Regions from separate parts of the Aminobacter sp. MDW-2 genome, predicted to be linked through region 1. Evidence: predicted binding sites of a transcription regulator. Region 1 holds the regulator's gene; each other region holds the start of a gene.

Region 1 (5,271 bases):
GCTGCGACCGAACCGGCCGCCACGCCCTGGCAGACCACGTCCTTGCCAACCCAGCCGGCGTCGATGACGACGTTGAGGTTGTCCTTGGTGATCGGAACAGGCGTCAGGAAGACCGAGTTCAGCTCGAGGCCGCCAGGCGTCTTGAACTTGGTGACGTTGGCGATCTCTTCCATCTTCTTGCCATCGGCGAGCTGCGAGGCGATTTCGGCGGCGTTCTTGCCGAGCTCGCGCGCGTCCTTCCACACCGAGACGGTCTGAGTGCCGAGCGCGATGCGGTTCAGCGCGGCATGGTCGCCGTCCTGGCCCGACACCGGCACCGAGCCGGCAAGGCCCTGTGCCTGAAGCGCTGCGATCGCGCCGCCGGCGGTGCCGTCGTTCGAAGCCACGACCGCGTCGATCTTGTTGTCGTTGGCGGTCAGGAACTGTTCCATGTTCTTCTGGGCATTGGCCGGCAGCCAGCCATCGGTATAGGCCTCGCCGACATTCTTGATCTTGCCGGCGTCGACGGCTTCCTTGAGCACTTCCATCTGCCCGGCGAACAGGAAGTCGGCGTTCGGATCTGCACCGCTGCCCTTGATGAAGACGTAGTTGCCTTCAGGCTTGGCGGCGAACACGCCCTTGGCCTGCATGCGGCCGACTTCCTTGTTGTCGAAGGTCAGGTAGAAGGCGTCCTTGTTCTCGATCAGGCGGTCGTAGCCGACAACAGGAATGCCTTCGGCGACGGCCTTGTCGACAGCCGGTCCGATGGCCGAGGCGTCCTGAGCCAGGATGATCAGGGCGTTGGCGCCCTGGGAGATCAGGCTTTCGACGTCGGTCAGCTGCTTGGCCGGCGACGACTGCGCGTCAGCCGAGATGTACTTGTCGCCGGCGGCCTCGATGGCTGCCTTCATGGCGGCTTCGTCGGTCTTCCAGCGCTCTTCCTGGAAGTTCGACCAGGAGACGCCGATGACCTTGTCCTTTGCCGAAGCCACTGCCGTAAGCGACAGAGTCATGGCAACGCCCGCCAGGATGGCGGTGGTAAACTTTTTCATTATTTCCTCCCTGCGCCCAATGGGCGCGCCTACTTCGCGATAGCCCTTGGAGAAGCTCTTTTTTTCGAGCCTCGAAAAAATACTGACTCAATGCCTGGCCACTGTCAACATGGTTTCGCGAGCGCTCCTTATTTTTTTCGGAGCCCGAAATAAATGGAGACATTTGGCGCTGGCTCTGTCACAATCACTTGGCGCGTAAGGGACTGCCGCTTAAGAAGGGCAGCGCTTCGCCGGGAGGAAGACGAGCACATGTCGGTCGGCATACGTCACGACGATCTGAGACGGCGCAACCGCGCCATGGTTATATCCGCGGTTCGCCGAGCCAGCCAGCCATCGCGCACCGAAATCGCCGCCACCACCGGCCTCAGCCATTCGACGATCTCGACGATTTCCTCTGATCTCATATCAGAAGGCATCCTTGCCGAGGCCAAGTTCAGCGAACCCGTCTCCATGAAACGGGGGCGGCCGCAGGTCGGGTTGATGCTCGATGCCGACGCTGCGTCTGTCGTTGCGGTCGTGCTCTCGCTCAACAGCCTGTCCGCCGCCGTCATCGACTATGCCGGCAACACCGTGACCGAAGAGACCCGGCGGCTTGTCACGCAGCAGATGCCTGCGGAGGCGCTGGTCGACGAATGCGTCGGAATGGTCCGGCGCCTGATCGACGGCGCCGGCGTTTCGGGCGGCGCCGTCCTACGCATCGCCATCGCCGTCCAGGGCATCACCGACGCCGCCTCGCGCAAGCTGTTGTGGTCGCCGATCACCCGCTACGACGACATCCCCTTCGCCGACCGGCTGGAGCAGGAGTTCGGCGTGCCTGTGTCGGTCGAGAACGACTGCAACATGATCGCCGAGGCCCTGCGCTGGCGCGATCCGGTGCGTTATCGCGACGACTTCATCGCCATCCTGCTCTCGCACGGCATCGGCATGGGCCTCGTCATCAAGGGCGAGCTGTTCACCGGCACGCAGTCGTCGGGTGCCGAGTTCGGCCACATGATCCATCGCCCGGACGGCGCGCTTTGTCGCTGCGGCCGCCGCGGCTGCATCGAGGCCTATGCCGGCAACTACGCCATCTGGCGCAACGCAAGGGTTGGCGACGAGAATGCCGAGCCGCTGGCCGACCTGTCCGACGACGACATCAGGGCCGTGGCCGATGCGGCACGTGACCATGATGGCCCCGAACGCGAGGCCTTCCGCAAGGCCGGCGAAGCCATCGGCTTTGGTCTCGGCTCGATGTTTGCGCTGTTCGACCCCGCCCCCCTCGCCTTCGTCGGCGTCGGCGCAACCGCCTTCGACATCATGGAGCCACATGTGCGCGCGGCCATCGCCAAGACGGCGGGCGGGCTGCACTCGAAGGCGATCTCCTTCGACACCGAACCCAACGAGGTTCCACTCAAACGCGAGGGCGCGATGATGCGCGCGCTGCTTGCCGTTGATCAGGAGGTCTTTGCCGCAGGCACGGCTCCACGCCGTGCCGATGCCGACGTCGCCTAAAGCAATTCCAGGAAAAGTGTGCAGCGGTTTTCCGTCCGGAATTGCTCAAAAAGAAAGACATAGAGAGATTCCGCGATTCGAAGAAAAGCGGAAACTCTCTAGCTGAGCGGAAAGAGCCCGAAGCGGCTCAGTCCTCACGGATGGCGTAGCCGGCACCGCGGATGGTCCGGATCACGTCAGGCATGCGGCCGTTGTTGACCGCCTTGCGCAGGCGCCCGACATGCACGTCAACGGTGCGCTCGTCGATATAGATCGTCTCGCCCCAGACATTGTCGAGCAGTTGGCTGCGCGAGAACACGCGGCCCGGGTGCCGCATCATGAATTCGAGCAAGCGGAATTCGGTCGGCCCGAGCTTGATCTCGCTCTTCTTGCGGTAGACGCGGTGCGACTCGCGGTCGAGCATGATGTCGCCGACCTTGAGCACCGAGGACAGCACCTCGGGTTTGGCCCGGCGCAGCAGCGCCTTGACGCGCGCCATGAATTCCGGCGTCGAGAACGGCTTGACCAGATAGTCGTCGGCACCGGTCGAAAGGCCACGCACCCTGTCGCTTTCCTCGCCCCGCGCCGTCAGCATGATGATCGGCAGGCGTTCGGTATCGGGACGCATCCTGAGCCGGCGGCACAGTTCGATACCCGACAGCGCCGGCACCATCCAGTCGAGCACCAGCAGGTCGGGCACGTTTTCCTGGAGCCGGATCTCGGCCTCGTCGCCACGCGTGACGACCTCGACCTGATAGCCTTCGGATTCGAGATTGTAGCGAAGCAGCACGCCCAGCGGCTCTTCGTCTTCGACGACCATGACCTTGGGAGCGATCATTGGCTATACCTTGTCCTTGCGCATGGCCGCTTCTGGACCATGCGCTGATTTAACCTATGCAGCGCCCCCGCGCCAAACGCATGCGGTTGCGGAAATGCTCAGGCCGGAACCGTCGTCGTGGTCTCGTCGACCTTGGGCCGGTTCAGCGGCAGCTGCGTACCCGTCACGACGAAATAGGCGTTCTCGGCGATGTTGGTGACATGGTCGCCGATGCGCTCGAGGTTCTTGGCGCAGAACAGCAGATGCGTGCAGGCCGTGATGTTGCGCGGATCTTCCATCATGTAGGTCAGGAGTTCGCGGAACACGGCGGTGTACTGGATGTCGATCTTCTGGTCGTCGGCGCGCAGATCCTTCAGGCCCTCGGCCTGACGCGCGACATAGAGATCGACGACGCCGCGAACCTGGCCGAGCACCAGCTGCGCCATCGCATCGATCGAATGCGAGAGATTGCGCGGGGTCGGCGACTGGCCGACGGCGCCGACGCGCTTGGCAATGTTCTTGGCGAGGTCGCCGATGCGCTCGAGGTCACCCGCCATGCGGATGGCACCGACCACGGCGCGCAGATCCTGCGCCATCGGCTGGCGCTTGGCGATCAGCGTGATCGCCGAATTGTCGAGATCGCGCTGCTTGGCGTCCATGATCGTATCGTCGGCAACGACGTTTTGCGCCAGTGCCTGGTCGGACGTGAGAAGCGCGCGGATGGCGCCGGCCACCATTGCGCCAGAAAGATCGCCCATGTCGCGGATGAGCTGGTCGACGTGCTGAAGTTCTTCGTCGAAGGACCGGACTGTATGTTCGCCCATGATTTCTTCCTCGTATCGTGTGCCGCGACGAAACCCACTCAGCCGAAGCGGCCGGTGATGTAGTCCTGCGTCCGCTTGTCGTCGGGGTTGGTGAACATCTTGTCGGTCGGGCCTTCCTCGACGAGATAGCCGAGGTGGAACATCGCCGTGCGCTGCGACACGCGCGCCGCCTGCTGCATCGAGTGCGTAACGATGACGATCGTGTAGTTCTCGCGCAGTTCGTCGATCAGCTCCTCGACCTTGGCGGTGGCGATCGGGTCGAGCGCCGAACACGGCTCGTCCATCAGGATCACCTCGGGCGAAACGGCGATGGCGCGCGCGATGCACAGGCGCTGCTGCTGGCCGCCCGACAGGCCGGTGCCCGGCTCGTTGAGACGGTCCTTGGCTTCGTTCCACAGAGCGGCCTTCTGCAGGCTCTTCTCGACGATCACGTCGAGTTCGGCCTTGTTCTTGGCGAGACCATGGATGCGCGGGCCGTAGGCGACGTTCTCGTAGATCGACTTCGGGAACGGGTTCGGCTTCTGGAACACCATGCCAACGCGGGCGCGCAGCTCGACGACGTCGATCTTGGGATCGTAGATGTCTTCGCTGTCGAGTGTGATCTTGCCGCCGACGCGGGCTGCGTCGATGGTGTCGTTCATGCGATTGAGGCAGCGCAGGAAGGTCGACTTGCCGCAGCCCGACGGGCCGATCAGCGCCGTCACCTGATTCTGGCGAACGTCGAGATCGACGCCGAACAGCGCTTGCTTCTCGCCATAGTGCACGGTCACCTTGTCGCCGCGCATCTTGATGATTTCGTTCGTTCTGGCGTTCATCTCAGCATTCACCGCGTCGTCGAGGGATTTTTCGGTCATGATGTTCATAGCAGGATGCTCCTTGTCCATGCCCTACCAGCGGCGCTCGAAGCGGCGGCGCAGGACGATGGCGACGATGTTCATGGCCATGAGGAAGATGAGAAGAATGATGATGGCGCCCGACATGCGCTCGACAAAGGCGCGTTCGGCCTCGTTCGCCCACATGTAGATCTGCACCGGAAGTGCGGTTGCGGGATCGAACGGCGTCTTGGGATAGTCGGCGACGAAGGCGACCATGCCGATCAAGAGAAGCGGTGCTGTCTCGCCGAGCGCAC
Region 2 (5,271 bases), 680 kb from region 1:
GGTGCAATTGCTGGTGCTGGTCGGCGGCGGGCTGTTGCTCGTCGACGGCATTTTGGGCCTGGTGACGCTCGACCGCTCGCCGCCACGCACGACCGGCCAGACGCTCGGGCTGGTCCGCAACCTGTTGTCGATCGCCGCGGGCGCGATCGTCGTCGCCAGCGGCCTGTTGACCAGCGTGTTCACCTTGTCGGCGCTGACATGGATCGTCGGCCTGCTGGCGCTGCTCGTCGGCCTGATCGAGATGGCGTCGAGCTTTCTCGATAGCGAGCGGCAGACGCGGCTGTGGCCGACACTTGTCGGCGGCGCGGTCTATGCCGCCTTTGGCCTGGCGCTGATGTTCGTGCCGCTTTCAAGCGCTGAAACGCTGCTGCGCATCGCCATGATCCTGATGCTCGCCTATGCGCTGCTGTTGTTCTACCGCGCCTGGAGCATTCGCGCGGCGCGCTAACTAGTTCGCGCCGGAAAAACCGGTGAGGAAGGCGGTCAGGTTGTCGCCGAGCGCGTCACAGAGATAGCCGCCCTCCTGGACGATGACAGTCGGCAACCTTAGCTGGGCAATCGCCTCGGCGATGCGCGCAAAGCCCGATGTCGTCACCGACAGGCCGCCGAACGGGTCGCCTTCGAAGGCATCGAGCCCGAGTGCCACGACAAGCGCGTCGGGCGCAAAGGCCCGGATGCGGCTGACGGCGTGGCCGAGCGCCTCCAGGAACTCGGTATCGCCCGACTTGCGCGCCAAGGGCAGGTTGAGGTTGTAGCCGAGACCGGTAGCCTCGCCGCGCTCGTCGGCGTGGCCCCAGAAGAACGGGTAGAAGCGGCTCGGATCGGCGTGCAGCGACACTGTCAGCACGTCCGGTCTCGCGTAAAAGATGCCTTGCGTGCCGTTGCCGTGATGAAGGTCGACATCGAGGATGGCGACGCGCGAGGCGGTCGCCCGCAGCCGCTGCGCGGCGATGGCCGAATTGTTGAAGAAGCAGAAGCCGCCGGCGACGTCGGCAAAGGCATGATGGCCGGGCGGGCGGCACAGCGCGTCGGCCGCCGGTTCACCCGACATCACAGCCTCTGTGGCGGCGACAACACTCCATGCGCTCCAGCAGGCGCTGTCGAAGGTCTCTGCCGAGATCGGGCAGGCGGTGTCGGCCATGTGGTAACCGGCCTGGCCGGCCGCACCCGCTGGGTAGCTGCCGTTGCGGGCAAAAGGATGGACGTTGGGAATGACCTCGGCGGAAGCGCCCTCCATGCGCTGCCAGCGCTCGAAGATGTGGGTGAGGAACTCGATGTATTCGGGCGTGTGGACCGCAGCGATCGGGGTGAGGCCGTAGCTGGCCGGGCGATGGATCGTCGAGCCGGCCGCCCGGGAGCCCGCCAGCAGGCGCTCGACGCGTTCGGGCTGTTCCGGATTGGGCTTTTGCATTCCCATCGACAGGAACGCCTTGGGGTCGTGCCGCTTCTGCTCCTCGGCATAGAAGGTTTTCATTCCGGCTCCCCCGTCGTTTGGCTCAGCGCCTGGAATGTCGGTCCGCCGGCAATGTAGGACCTCTGGTCCTTCGTCCAGGCAAAGCCGAGCCTGGTGTAGAAGGGATGCGCCCGCGCATTGTCCTCATCGACCGCGAGCCTGATGTAGACGCCGCCTCTGTCCCGGCAAAGCCGGGCGACATGGCGCAATAGCCGCTCGCCGATGCCGAAGCTGCGGAATTGCTGGTCGACGAACAGGTCCTGCACGAAGACGCCCGGACGACCATACCAGGTCGAGAAGATCGGAAAGAACAGGCACATGCCAGCGAAAGCGCCGTCGATCTCGGCGATGACCGCTTCAAAGGCCGGCTTTTCGCCAAAGCCGAAACGCCGGATGTCGTCTTCCGTGCAGGCGATGCCGTCAGCCTCACCGACATGCGCGGCAAGGCCGATGATCGCCTTCATCAGCAACGGCGAATCGCCAGTGGTTGCCGGCCGGATGAGAATGGCGGCCGGTTCTGTCTTCTTGGCGCCCATTGGCTTGTTCCGCATTCAGTCGCGGTATTGATAGCATCGAGGAAAGGGCCGGGGAGCGGGATTCGGTCTCTGGCGCAAGCATCGCGGCATCATGGCCCGATGCGCTGCAACTCGCGCTTGGCGCACCGGTCGAGACGACTTTAGGCTTCCACCACCTTCAGGCGCTTGTCGAAGACGCCGAGCACACGGGCCAATTCGTGGCCGCGCTTGAGGATCAGGCCGCCGGCGGCGATGACCGAGAAGGCGCCCTGCTTGCGGGCGAGCCTGGGATCCTTGACGATCTGGAATAGCGGCGTTTCGCTGGTGCGGCGAAATACCGAAAAGACGGCGCGGTCGCTGAGATGGTCGATGGCGTAGTCGCGCCATTCATTGGCGGCAACCATGCGTCCATAGAGCCTGAGAATCTGGTCGAGTTCCCGTCTCTCGAATGCCACCGGGAGTTCTTGTCGCTCCCGACGGGCCTCATGGAGCGGGATCAAAACCGCGGATGGCTCGCCATCCTCCGCCCCAGCACCGCGATCAGTCATCAATCGTTCCCTTGCAGAACATGACCTCGGCTAAAGAATCGCGCATTCGCACCCGAAATGCAACAAGTAACACCTGTATGAAGAGTGTAAGGTAGCTTGCCGCAGCGGTAACGTTTGCGAAACAGACTGTCGGAATTGGTGATGACTCGCCACATTCCTGCCGTTTTTTATCCGCGCTGGCGCCCCATTGTCCGACGAATTTACCCGTGTTGCCTGAGACGGTTCGGTCCGGCACCGGCTCGTAAACCCCAAGCCCCCCGCCCACGGGCTAGAGTCGGATCGAACCAACCTCGGTTCCTTTTCAGGACGAGGGCGACGATCCCAAAATCTGAAGCCGACGTCTGGCCACAAGCCTGCGTCGGCTTTTTTGCATCTACAGCGCCGTCTTCGACGGCTTGCGCACGACAGCCGCGCCGAGAATCGGGCCCGGTACGCCATCCTTGCCGACAGCCTGCAACAGCACGGCGCAGCCGCCCTTCTTTTCCACTTCGCTCTTCGGCAGCTCGAACCGTTGCGTCTGGCCGTGCCACATGCCAGCGGTGTGCAGGTCGGTGACGGCATTCCAGTAGGTGACGCTGCGGCCCTTGTTCTCGCCCTTCTGCAGGTCGACGACCTGCGGCGGCTGATAATGCACGATCACCACATGGGCCGGGCTGGCCGGGCCGGTGGCGGCGCCGACCTCGATGGTGAAGGTATCGCCATTGTCGGTCACCTTGAGGTCGACATTCATGCCCTGGCCGGTCTCGGCGAGGTTGGCGAGCGCGCCATTCACATCCTCGCCCTTGGCGCCGTTTACGTGGGTGCGGCCATTGATGACGGCCTGGGGCGTGTAGACCGAGCGCGCGCCGAAGGCACGCATATAGGCATATTGCCGGTCGGTGTTGTCCTTGCTGCCGAGTTCGTCCTGCCAGCCGAGATAATCCCAGTAGGTGACGTGATAGGCGAGCGCGACCATGTCGTCCTGGGCGGCGAATTTGGCAAACAGTTCATCGGCCGGCGGGCAGGAATTGCAGCCCTGGCTGGTGAAGAGTTCGATGACGCCGAGCGGGCGCACGGGTGCCTTGGCTGTCGAGTCGGCATGCGTTGCTCCGGTAAACCCGGCAAAGGCCAGCGCCACGGCCGCCAGCCGAAAATATCTGCGAAACTCCATGACCGATCCAGATCCTCAGCCAGCGAAACCGGCCTTTTTGTAGTTGCTGAAATATGTGGCAGAAGCGCCATTCAACGGGAAGTCACGTTGCGGTGAAATTATCAACAAGTGAAGTTTCCGCTGCGTCAGGCTGTCGGGACAAATTACCGTTATGAAAATTGGCTGGCGGCGGTAGAATTGGGCTGTGGTGAGGCAAGGTGATGCTGGAACAGTTCAGCCAACATCTCGATCTCTATTGCGAGCGCACTGACATCGGTCTGTGGGCCGAGCCGTTCAATGCCGCAAGCAATCTCGCCTTTTTCCTCGCCGGCCTGTGGGGCGTCTACGAGGCACGGCGGCGCGATGCCGGCACTTTCGTCGAGGTGCTGGGCTGGTGGGTGGTGGCGATCGGCATCGGCTCGACGCTGTTCCATACGTTTGCCAACGAGGCGACCAAATGGGGCGACATCGTCCCGATCGCCGGTTTCACGCTGGTCTATTCGCTGTTCAACCTGCGCCGCTTCGCCGGCATGGGATGGCCGAAAGCGCTGGTGATCTTCTTTGCTTTCTATGTCGCTGTCGGGTTCGTCACCTACATGGTGCCGGACTGGCTGCGCACAGCTTCAAACGGCACTAGCGGCTACCTGCCGCCGTTCCTGGCGCTGATCTTCTTCGGTTGGGTGGTCATCGCCAGCGGCAGCCGTGCCGGCTGGTACAACATCGCCGCCGCCGTCATCTTCCTCGGCGCCGTCACCTGCCGGGTCATGGACCCGCTGGTCTGCGACGCCATGCCGATCGGCACGCATTTCATGTGGCATATGCTCGATGGGCTGATGCTCGGCGTGCTGCTTGCCGCGACGACACGCTACGGCAGGCCACGTACAGCGCGGGCAGTTCATGAAAATCCAGCACGTTTGACGGCGGACGGTGCCTTACCCGGCCAGTGAAGCTGCCGGCTCGGCGTGCCGTTCGGCCCAGCCGTCGAGCCATTCGGCGCCTTGCATCTCGATAAGCCGCGACGACGTCCGGTCGAACTCAAAGGCCTCGTGTCCCCGCTTTCCGACATAAAGCTTGTCGGGCGTGGCGGCGGCACTGATCACCAGCCTGATCTGCTGGTCATAGAGCGTGTCGACCAAGAGGATGAAGCGCTTGGCCTCGTTGCGATTGGCTTCTGCCAGAACCGGCACATGGTCGACGAAAATGGTCTTGTAGTGTGCGGTGATCGCCAGATAGTCGCGCGCCGCAAGCGGCTTTTCGCAGAGATCGGCGAAGCCGAAGCGCGCACAGCCGGGAACGGCCGCCGGCACGGCGACCTTGCGGCCCTTGACCGCGACGGTGGCCGCCTCAGCTGCGGCACCATGGGTCATCCTGGCCCAGGCCTTGTCCATCGCCTTGTCGGCAGCCTCGCCGAGCGGGCTGATATAGACAGGCACGCGATCGAGCTTCTCCAGCCGGTAATCGGTGTCGGCATCGAGGTTGAGCACGTTGGTGTTCTGCTCGAGCATACCGATGAAGGGCAGGAACAGTTGGCGATTGAGCCCGTCGCGATAAAGATCGCGCGGCGCGACGTTGGAGGTGGCGACCAGCACCACGCCTTGGGCAAACAGCGCCGAAAACAGCCTCGAC
Region 3 (5,271 bases), 160 kb from region 1:
GAACAGGAACAGCCACAGCATGCCGGCAATGGCGGGTGCGACCGCATATGGCCAGATCATCAGCGTGCGGTAGAGCCCGCGGCTGCGCACCACCTTCTCGGCCATGACGGCGAGCAGCAATGCCGTCGCCATCGCCACCGCCGCGACCGAGATCGAGAAGATCGCAGTCACCTGGATCGAGTTGAGGTAGTTGGGGTCCGACAGGACCTTCTTGAAATTGTCGAACCAGACGAATTTCGACGACAGCCCGAACGGGTCCTCGCGCAGCATCGACTGGCGCAACGCCTGGCTGGCCGGCCAATAGAAGAAGATCAAGGTGATCGCCAGCTGCGGCGCCACCAGCAGGTAAGGCAGGATCTTGTTGGGAAAGACGACGCGTGGGGACAATGAGGGCCTCTGGTTACGCGTTTGTCAGAAATGGCCTGGCGCCGCATTCTTCGGCCCAGCGTTTGCGCTGCCCCTCACCCTTACCCTCTCCCCGTGAAGAACGGAAAGAGGGAGCGGGCCACCTTGCCGCTTGTCCCTTCTCCCCGTCATAAGGGGAGAAGGTGCCGGCGGGCGGATGAGCGGCAGCGCTACGATGGCATCAAGCGGGCGTCAGTTGCCGATCGCTTCCTGGATCGCCTTGTTGCCGCGCGTGACAGCGTTGTCGAGCGCCTGCTGGGCGGTCTGCTGGCCGGCGAGCATCTTTTCGAACTCTTCGTTCTCGATGTCGCGGACCTGCGGCAAGTTGATGAGGCGCACGCCCTTCGAGTTTTCGGTCGGGGCCTTGCCCATCATCTGGGTGATCGGAATCTCTCGGCCCGGGTTCTTGTCATAGAAGCCGGACTTCTTGGTTTCTTCATAGGCAGCAATGGTGACCGGCAGGTAGCCGGACACCTGGTGCAGGCGGGCCTGAATCGGCGTCTGCGACAGGAAGGTGAAGAAGGCTGCGACGCCCTTGTACTCTTCGTCCGATTTGTCGCCAAAGACCCAGAGGCTGGCGCCTCCCGGGATGGTGTTCTGCGGTGTGCCTTCGAGATCAGGATAGTAGGGCAACTGGCCGAGGCCATAGTTCATGCCCGACTTGATGACGTCGCCCAAGCCGCCCGAGGACTCGGTGAAAAGGCCGCATTCGCCGGCGAGGAAAAGCTGTTTGGCCTCGGAAGTGCGACCGCCATACTTGAAGGTGCCGTCCTTGGCGAGGTCGGCGATTGCCTGGAAGTGCTTGACGAAGGGCTCCGAATTGAACTTCAGCTCGACGTCTGTCCCGGCAAGGCCGTTTTCGTTGGTGCCGTACTGGAGGTTGTTCCAGGCGGCGAAATTCTCCAGGCCGATCCAGGTCAGCCAGGTCGAGGTGTAGCCGCAATTCGCAGCGCCGCTGGTCTTGATCTTCTTGGCGGCTTCGAAGACTTCCGGCCAAGTCTTGGGCGGATTGTCGGCATCGAGACCGGCCTTCTGGAAGATGTCCTTGTTGTAGTAGAGGATCGGCGAGGACGAATTGTAGGGGAACGACAGCATCGTGCCATCCGGCTTCGAATAATAGGCGACAATACCGGGCAGGTACTGGCTCTTGTCGAAGGCCGCGCCACCCATGGAAAGGATATCGGCGACCGGCTTGACCGCGCCTTCGGCTCCCATCATGACGCCGGTGCCGACGTCGAAAACCTGGATGATGTGCGGCGACTGCTTGGCGCGGAAGGCGGCGATGCCGGCATTCAACGTTTCGGGATAGGTGCCTTTGAAAACCGGAACGATCTTGTAGTCGCTCTGGCTCTCGTTGAATTCCTTGGAAAGCTGCTCGACGACCTCGTTGTTCGCGCCGGTCATGGCATGCCACCATGAGATCTCGGTGACGGCGAAGGCGGAGGTGCTGGACAACAGCGTCATGGTGGCGGCAACTCCGGCCGCGAAGCCTAGGGTCTTCATTGTCTCGCTCCCGTTCTGGTTGGCGAAATGTTTAGTTCCGCTAGGACCAGTATTGTCGGATTATGACAGCGCCACAACAGTTTTGTAGCGATCGTATGAAGGTCGCATTTGGCGCGCTTCGATTTCGCTTTTTCCACAACCACATGACATGCTTTCGTTTTTCTAGAAAACGAAAACAAATTGCCGAGAATTGGACTCACCCCACCTGCCGACAACGCCGGCTAATGAACGGCTGGAAATGGAATGGACATGCCGCGCGGCTTCCTTCGCGGATGAAAACCGCGAAGATGACGGCCTCGACAGTGCAATCTCAAATTGCAGCGGCGCAAAAGCAAACGTGTGTGGACACGCAAGGCCCTAATTGGCGAGCGCCGCCTCGACCAGCTTTTTGGCGTCGGGGCTGGCCCATTCGGCGGGGCCGTTCATGTTGGCAAGCAGGCAGCCTTCGCCGTCGATCAAAAGCGTGACCGGCAGGCCGAGCGCCAGCCCTCGCTTCTTCAGATCGTTGAACACGGCGAGCGTGTTGTCGCGGTAATGGCCAAGCGAGGAGATGCCGATCTCTTCGAGGAACTTCTGCGGCTTGGTGTCGTCGCCGGTGTCGACATTGATCGCCACGACCTCGAACTCCTCGCCGCCCATCTCGCGCTCCAGAGCATCGAGCGCCGGCATCTCGGCGCGGCACGGCGCGCACCAGGTGGCCCAGAGATTGACCAGCAACGTGCGACCGGCATGGTCGGCGATGGTCATCGGCTTGCCCTCGGGATCGTTGAAGGCAAGCGTCTTCAGCGACTGCGGCGGGTCGGCCGGCATCATCGCGGCGACATGGCCGACGGCGACGGCACCCACGGCTTTGGCCTTTTCTGCCTTCGCCGCGCACAGCTTGTCGTCGGGGCTTGCAGAACTGGTGTCGGCGGCGACCGTCGGCTGCGGCGTCTTGTTGCCAGGAAGGGTCGTGCTGACATATACCGCGACCGCGCCGGCGATCACGCCCGCAACGGCGGCAATCAGTATATGGCGTGGGGCTGGAAACATTTTTCTGCGGTCCGACATCTAATCAATTTTCTCCGGAGCCCGGGTATCACGATGAGCGACAAGAAGGCCAGCAACCAGATGTGGGGCGGACGTTTTGCCTCGGGCCCGGCTGCGATCATGGAAGCGATCAACGCCTCGATCGGCTTCGACAAGAAGCTGTATGCCCAGGACATCCGAGGGTCCGTCGCCCACTCCGAGATGCTGGCGGAAACGGGCATTATTTCGGCTGGCGATCAACAGAAAATCGCTCACGGCCTGAACACGATCCTGCGAGAAATCGAGGACGGCAAGTTCGCCTTCTCGACCCGGCTCGAAGACATCCACATGAATGTCGAGTCGCGCCTTGCCGAACTGATCGGCGCCTCCGCCGGACGCCTGCACACTGCACGCTCGCGCAACGACCAGGTGGCCGTCGACTTCCGGCTCTGGGTCAAGGACGAGTTCCATCGCGTCGCCGAGGCACTGAAGGGGCTGATCGCCGCCTTCCTCGAACGCGCCGAGCAGCATGCCTCTACCGTGATGCCCGGCTTCACCCATCTTCAGACGGCGCAGCCGGTGACCTTCGGCCATCACTGCATGGCCTATGTCGAGATGTTCGCCCGTGACCTCAGCCGCGTGCGCGACGCCATCGAACGCATGAACGAGAGCCCGCTGGGTGCGGCAGCGCTTGCCGGCACCGGCTTCCCCATCGACCGCTTCAAGACTGCCAAGGCCCTCGGCTTCCGCGAACCGACGCGCAACTCGCTCGACAGCGTGTCGGACCGCGACTACGCGCTGGAGTTCCTGTCGATCGCTGCGATCTGCGCCACCCACATGTCGCGCCTCGCCGAAGAGATCGTCATCTGGTCGACGCCGCAATTCGGCTTCGTGCGCCTGTCGGATTCGTTCTCGACCGGCTCGTCGATCATGCCGCAGAAGAAGAACCCCGACGCCGCCGAGCTGGTGCGCGCCAAGACCGGCCGCGTCAACGGCCACCTGATCGGCCTCTTGACCGTCATGAAGGGCCTGCCGCTGACCTATTCCAAGGACATGCAGGAAGACAAGGAAGCGGTGTTCGACGCCGCCGAGACGCTCGACCTGATGCTGGCCGCGATGACCGGCATGGTCGGCGACATGACGATCAACGAGCAGGCGATGAAGAAGGCCGCCGGCTCGGGCTACTCGACCGCCACCGACCTAGCCGACTGGCTGGTGCGGACGCTGGGCATGCCGTTCCGCGAGGCACACCACGTCACCGGCCGTGCCGTGGCGCTGGCCGAAAGCAAGAAGGTCGGGCTCGAAAAGCTGGCACTGGAAGACCTCAAGTCGATCCATGACGGCATCACCGACGACATCTTCTCCGTGCTGTCGGTGCAGAACTCGGTGAAGAGCCGCACGTCCTTCGGTGGAACAGCACCTGCAGAGGTCAAGAAGCAGGTTCGCTATTGGAAGAAACGGCTGGCAAAAGCGTGATCTAGCCGGGGTGCAAAGCCCAAGAATCTCCGCTACAAGCAGCGGGGAAATTTTCGCGGACGGATGGAACATGACCGCTGGCAGGATTCTGGTGACGCTCGGGCTGATTGCGGCGGTTGGCATGGCTTCCGCCTGCGGCCGCAAGGGCGACCTCGACACCCCCTATGAGGCTGCCGTGCAGGCGCAGAAGGATGCCCAGAAGGCCGGCCAGCCGGCTGGCCCGGCACCGGTAAAACCGGTCGAGGACAAGCCCTTCATCCTCGACCCGCTGCTCTGAGCCGCTGTTCATTTTCGAAAGCATGCTGCCGTGAACCATTTCGACTATCGTGACGGCGTCCTCCACGCCGAAGACGTGGCGCTGACCGATATCGCCGCTGCCGTCGGCACGCCGTTCTACTGCTACTCGACCGCGACGCTGACGCGTCATTTTCAGGTCTTCTCCAAGGCCTTCGCAGATCTCGATGCGCTGGTCTGCTATGCGCTCAAGGCCAACTCGAACCAGGCCGTGCTGAGGACGCTGGCAAAGCTCGGTGCTGGCGCCGACACGGTGTCGGAAGGCGAGATGCGGCGCGCGCTGGCCGCCGGCATCCCGGCCGGGAAGATCGTCTTTTCGGGCGTTGGCAAGACGGCGCGCGAAATGGACTTCGCGCTGCAGGCCGGCATCCTGTGCTTCAACGTCGAATCCGAGCCGGAGCTCGAGCTTCTGTCGGCACGCGCTGTTGCCAACGGCAAGACCGCACCAGTGTCGCTGCGCATCAACCCTGATGTCGACGCCAAGACGCACAAGAAGATCTCGACCGGGCTTGCCGAGAACAAGTTCGGCATCCCGCGTCAGCGGGCGCGCGAAGCCTATGCCCGCGCAGCAGCCCTGCCCGGCAT
Region 4 (5,271 bases), 1.2 Mb from region 1:
ACTATTTCACCCGCTTTGGTTCGGCCGAATTCGCCATCCGGCATTTCCTGGCCATGGATTTCGATGGCACGCTGAAGGTGATGCGCCGCTGGGCACTCGACGACAACGAGCATGTGCGCCGCCTGGCCAGCGAGGGATCGCGCCCGCGGCTACCGTGGTCGTTCCAGCTCAAGCAGCTGATCAAGGATCCGTCGCCGACGGCACCCATCCTCGAGACGCTGCGCAGCGATCCCAGCCTCTATGTGCGCAAATCCGTGGCCAACCACCTCAACGACATTTCCAAGGACCATCCCGACCGGGTGATCGACCGCATCTCGGCATGGGACATGGACGACAGGAACACTGCCTGGATCGTCAAGCACGCGCTGCGGACGATGATCAAGAAGGGCGATCCCCGCGCACTTGGCGCGATCGGCACGACGGGCAAGCCGATGGTGCGTGTCGACACCTTCGCGGTCCAGCCGGCGGCGATCCTGCTCGGCGGCCGCATCACGCTCAAGGCCAACATTGCCTCGACCGCCGAGACGGCACAGCAACTGGTCGTCGACTATGCCGTGCACTACGTCAAGAAAAGCGGCGGCAGCTCGAAGAAAGTGTTCAAGCTCAAGGAGATCAACCTTGCGCCGGGCAGCCAGAAGGAACTCTCGATCAGCCAGGCGGTGCGCGACTTCACCACACGCAAGCACTATCCCGGCCATCACTTGATCGAGCTGATCGTCAATGGCGAGACGGTGGCCGAGGGCGGCTTCGAGCTGAAGGGGTAGAGGCCAGACGTTGACGTCGCACCTCCCCCCATTTGAGGAGGGAGGACCTGAACATCCTGCATTGCTCCAATTCCTCGACAGGCACGGCCTCGGCTGTTAGAAGCCCGCCATCACAAGGAATCCCCGATGGCTGAAGACATCGAAAAGGCGGTGGCGCGCCGCCGTACGTTCGCGATCATCGCCCACCCTGACGCCGGCAAGACGACGCTGACCGAAAAGCTGCTGTTGTTCGGCGGCGCGATCCAGCTCGCCGGCGAGGTCAAGGCCAAGAAGGACAAGATCCAGACGCGCTCCGACTGGATGAAGATCGAGCGCGAGCGCGGCATTTCGGTCGTCACCTCGGTGATGACCTTCGAATATGGCGACAACGTCTTCAACCTGCTCGACACGCCCGGCCACGAGGACTTCGCCGACGATACCTATAGAACGTTGTCTGCGGTCGACAGTGCTGTCATGGTCATCGACGCGGCCAAGGGTATCGAGCCGCGCACGCTGAAGCTGTTCGAGGTCTGCCGCCTGCGCGACATCCCGATCATCACCTTCGTCAACAAGATGGACCGCGAGGCGCGCAACACCTTCGAGATTCTCGACGAGATCGAAGAGAAGCTGGCGCTCGACACCGCCCCGATCACCTGGCCGATCGGTCAGGGCAAGACCTTCTCCGGCACCTATCACCTCGCCCAGAACGCGGTGCGCCGTGGCGACGCCGAGGCCGAGCGCACGCCGGTGCATGGTCCCGATTCCAACCGCGCCGCCGGCCTGTTGCCGGACAATGAGCGCCCGGCGTTTATCGAGGAACTGGAGCTTGCCCGCGAGGCCTGCCGCCCGTTCGACCTGCAGGCGTTCCGCGAAGGCCATCTGACGCCGGTCTATTTCGGTTCGGCCCTGCGCAATTTCGGCGTCCGCGACCTGATCGAGGCGCTTGGCGACTTCGGCCCCGCGCCTCGGGCTCAGGAGGCCGACACGCGCAAGGTCGAGGCGACGGAAGAGAAGATGACGTCCTTCGTCTTCAAGATCCAGGCCAATATGGACCCGAACCACCGTGACCGTATCGCCTTCGTGCGTGTCTGCTCCGGCGAGCTCAAGCGCGGCATGAAGGCCAAGCTGGTCCGCACCGGCAAGCAGATGAGCCTGTCAGCGCCGCAGTTCTTCTTCGCCCGTTCGCGCATCACCGCCGACGAGGCTTATGCCGGCGACGTCGTCGGCATCCCAAACCACGGCACGTTGCGCATCGGCGACACGCTGACCGAGGGCGAGGACATCCTGTTCCGCGGCGTTCCCAACTTTGCGCCCGAAATCCTGCGCCGCGTCCGCCTCGGCGATGCGATGAAGGCCAAGAAGCTGAAGGAAGCGCTGCACCAGATGGCCGAGGAAGGCGTCGTCCAGCTGTTCCAGCCCGAGGACGGCTCGCCTGCCATCGTCGGCGTCGTCGGTGCGCTGCAGATCGACGTGCTCAAGGAGCGCCTGTCGGTGGAATATACCCTGCCCGTCGATTTCGAGATGGCGCGCTTCTCTGTCTGCCGCTGGATTGATGCCGACGACAAGGCCGACCTGCACCGCTTCATCGAAAGCCATCGCGGCGACATCGCGCGCGATCTCGATAACGACCCGGTGTTCCTCGCTCAGCACGAATTCTCGCTCAATTACGAGGCCGAGCGCTGGAAGATGATCCGCTTCGCCGCGATCAAGGACTATCAGGTCCGCGACAAGGTCGCCTGAACAAGGGTGCCAGGGGCGGATTTGCCGCCCTGCATCTCGTTTCGTCATTCCGTCATGTAAATCGCCTAATGGCATCGCAGTGCCGCCGCCTGCCCGTGGTCCAAGCCATGGGGCGTGACAGGTCAGCACTGGAGATGTTCAATGCGCCGAGCTTGCTGAAAAGGGCCGGCGCCGCCAGGGCGCGGGGGCACTTGAGCGCCGTGCGTCCGGGTGGACGCACAAAGGACGCTCCAAGGCTTAAAGTGGCGCATCGTGCTTTCCGAAAATCGAGAGCGATTTTCGGGCCGATGCGCGGACATGGAGGAAATGACGTCGCATGATGGTTTCAGCATTGATCGAGCGTGAACTGACCCGCGTTGGCTCTCCTGTCCGCTACGGCGTCTTCGTCGCCGTCGTTGGACCCAGCGGTGCCGGCAAGGACACGCTGATTGCCTATGTCCGAGAGCGCCTGACCGACGACGACCATGTCGAGTTCGCCCGCCGCGTCATCACCCGCCACAGCGACGGCGCGACCGAGGATCACGACACGCTGGCCGACGCCGCCTTCATCGAGGCTGACGCATCGGGCGCCTTTGCGCTGTCCTGGGAGGCGCATGGTTTGCGCTACGGCATTCCAGCTTCCGTCGACGATGCCATTTCGGTCGGCCACGTCGTCGTTGCCAACACCTCGCGCGGGGTCATCCCGGCGCTACGCCAGCGCTACGCCAATGTCGCCGTCGTCGAAATCACCGCAGCACCCGAAATCCTGGCCACCCGGCTTGCCGCGCGCGGCCGTGAATCGCGCGGCGAGGTGCTGGCGAGACTGGCGCGTACCGCTCCGCATGATCTCAGTGGTCCCGGCCATGTGGTGATCGACAACAGCGGCCCGGCTGAAATCGCCGGCGAACGCTTCCTTGCCGTGTTGCGCAAGGCCGTCGCCTTCTCCGACGTATCCGGCATGATATAGGTAAGTAAAGACTTACGTATTTCGCGGATCGATCCGCAGCATGTGGTTGTCCCAGACATGCTGGGGATCGTCGGTCTTTTTGCCGTCGGGATCGACGACAAGGCCGGCGCCCGTGGTGGCGAGGAAACCATCGCGGTCCGGCGCCAACCCGCAAACCTCGACCAGATCGGCATTGGCCACGACCTTGCCCGTCTTGGCCTCGATCATTGCCCAGGCGTTGCCTTGCGGCGAAGAGACGGCGATCAGCCCGGCGTCGCGATTGGCCGCGACCGAGCCGATATAGTTGCGGAAACCGCCGAGGATGTCCTCGGGCATGTCAAGCATTTCCAGCTCCTTGCCGCGCGCGGCTCGGCCGATCAACAGTGGCTTTTCCGTTGCCGGCCCCTCGTGCTGGCAGCCGAACCAGACGGTGCCGTGGGCGTCGATGTCCATATGCCGGATCGACAGTTGGTGAAGCTTTTCCGGCAGTTCGTGTTTCTCGATCAGATCGCCCGAGACGCGGTCGACAAGCACGAAGGACGGCCTCATGGTCGGAATGTTGAGCTTGGCGCGGCCGAAATCCGGATGGGTCTCGATGCCGCCATTGCAGATGGCGAGCGTGCGCCCGTCGCCAAGCAGGATCAGCTCATGCGGGCCGACGCCATGGGTCGGGAATTCGCTGAGGCGGCGGAAGCCGTCGCGCGCGTCATAGACGCCGACCATGCCGGCGGCGTTGTCGAAGTCGTTTTCGGTGACGTAGAGCAGCGCGCCATCGGGCGAGAATACGCCATGGCCGTAATAGTGGCGGCCGGCGATGCTCGGGATGGTCAGCGGCGTGTCTTTGCCGGTGTGGTCGAACACCAGCATGAAGGTGCCGGGCTGGCGCGCAAACACCACCGACTTGCGCGAGACGGGATCGAATGTCACGTCGTGTCCGCGCCCTGGCAGGGTGACGCTGTGCAGGATCTTGCCGGCCTCCGACAGGATCGCCACGCCATACTCGCCGGTCCTGGACTGGTAAGCTGTGGCGAACATTGCGTCGGTTTCGAGTGCCAGTGCGCGCCTGGCGGGGCTGAGCGAAAGCACGAAGCCTGCTCCAGCTGCCTTGAGGAAATCGCGACGGTCGAACAGCGGTGTGCGCATTGTCCTGGCTCCTCAGTCGCCGTCGAGCGACGAGAAACCGGCAGTCAGTCCGAGGGCCCCGGAAAGCCTGGTGCCGAACTGCTCCGACAGGCTCGACGTCACCAGCGCGAAATAGCCGAGCTTCTCGCGTTTGGCGGGGTCGGCAAGGGCCGCATCGATCGGGCCGGTGACCGCAGCCGCCGCTGCCTGTGCATTGGCGAATTCGAAGCCGATCGACTCGGCAACCCAGCGCTCGTCGGCCGGCACCAGCTCGCCGAATTTCGAAGCGGCGAAAAGCGCTTCCATGCCCGCGATGTTGCCGGCAAGCGAGGCGCCCGTGCCTTGAGAGCGCCAATAAAGCGCCTGCTTCGGCTTGTCGGACGCGGCATTCTTGCCGAAAAAGCCATTGAGGCGCACGTCGCGCACCAGCTCGAGCCCGTTGACATAGACTTCGAGCAGTTCGGTCAGCGCTTCGGTGTCGTCGCGGTAGAGCGGATTGGCAGCACCCGGGTTCTTCCACTGGCTGGCAAAACCCTTGTCGTCGCGCCATGCGGCGTCGACCTCGGCGGCAATGGCCCCGATGTTGCCTGATATCGCCTGGCCATAGGCGCAGCGATAGGCGGCCGAGGTGCCGGAAAGCTCATCGGCGGCGGTGCCGAACAGCACGAATTCCAACGCGCCGAGCCCCTGCATGGCAACGCTCTTCTGGCCGAGAGTGGCTGCGTCGGTGGCGGTGGCATC

The links. The regulator PhoB, encoded in region 1, activates phosphate uptake and scavenging genes when phosphate is short. The targets are predictions, from matches to a motif close to TGTCATNNANCTGTCAT.
Positions count from the first base shown of each region.
Region 2: the regulator PhoB is predicted to act here: its motif matches at 2,583-2,599, upstream of H5P29_RS05395 (DUF2794 domain-containing protein).
Region 3: the regulator PhoB is predicted to act here: its motif matches at 1,971-1,987, upstream of ugpB (sn-glycerol-3-phosphate ABC transporter substrate-binding protein UgpB).
Region 4: the regulator PhoB is predicted to act here: its motif matches at 2,523-2,539, upstream of phnN (phosphonate metabolism protein/1,5-bisphosphokinase (PRPP-forming) PhnN).

Region 1 is NZ_CP060197.1:1,788,092-1,793,362, reverse strand. It holds gene xylF (D-xylose ABC transporter substrate-binding protein) at 1-1,031, opposite strand, end outside; gene H5P29_RS08770 (ROK family protein) at 1,281-2,522, shown strand; gene phoB (phosphate regulon transcriptional regulator PhoB) at 2,650-3,339, opposite strand; gene phoU (phosphate signaling complex protein PhoU) at 3,438-4,142, opposite strand; gene pstB (phosphate ABC transporter ATP-binding protein PstB) at 4,181-5,005, opposite strand; gene pstA (phosphate ABC transporter permease PstA) at 5,030-5,271, opposite strand, start outside.
Region 2 is NZ_CP060197.1:1,109,919-1,115,189, forward strand. It holds gene H5P29_RS05380 (DUF308 domain-containing protein) at 1-448, shown strand, start outside; gene H5P29_RS05385 (histone deacetylase family protein) at 449-1,474, opposite strand; gene H5P29_RS05390 (GNAT family N-acetyltransferase) at 1,471-1,989, opposite strand; gene H5P29_RS05395 (DUF2794 domain-containing protein) at 2,130-2,516, opposite strand; gene H5P29_RS05400 (thioredoxin family protein) at 2,890-3,666, opposite strand; gene H5P29_RS05405 (ceramidase domain-containing protein) at 3,867-4,592, shown strand; gene zapE (cell division protein ZapE) at 4,578-5,271, opposite strand, start outside.
Region 3 is NZ_CP060197.1:1,944,188-1,949,458, reverse strand. It holds gene ugpA (sn-glycerol-3-phosphate ABC transporter permease UgpA) at 1-387, opposite strand, end outside; gene ugpB (sn-glycerol-3-phosphate ABC transporter substrate-binding protein UgpB) at 598-1,908, opposite strand; gene H5P29_RS09565 (TlpA disulfide reductase family protein) at 2,266-2,958, opposite strand; gene argH (argininosuccinate lyase) at 2,992-4,392, shown strand; gene H5P29_RS09555 (lipoprotein) at 4,463-4,669, shown strand; gene lysA (diaminopimelate decarboxylase) at 4,700-5,271, shown strand, end outside.
Region 4 is NZ_CP060197.1:601,880-607,150, reverse strand. It holds gene H5P29_RS02995 (DNA alkylation repair protein) at 1-764, shown strand, start outside; gene H5P29_RS02990 (peptide chain release factor 3) at 891-2,483, shown strand; gene phnN (phosphonate metabolism protein/1,5-bisphosphokinase (PRPP-forming) PhnN) at 2,800-3,429, shown strand; gene H5P29_RS02980 (DUF1513 domain-containing protein) at 3,442-4,551, opposite strand; gene H5P29_RS02975 (imelysin family protein) at 4,564-5,271, opposite strand, start outside.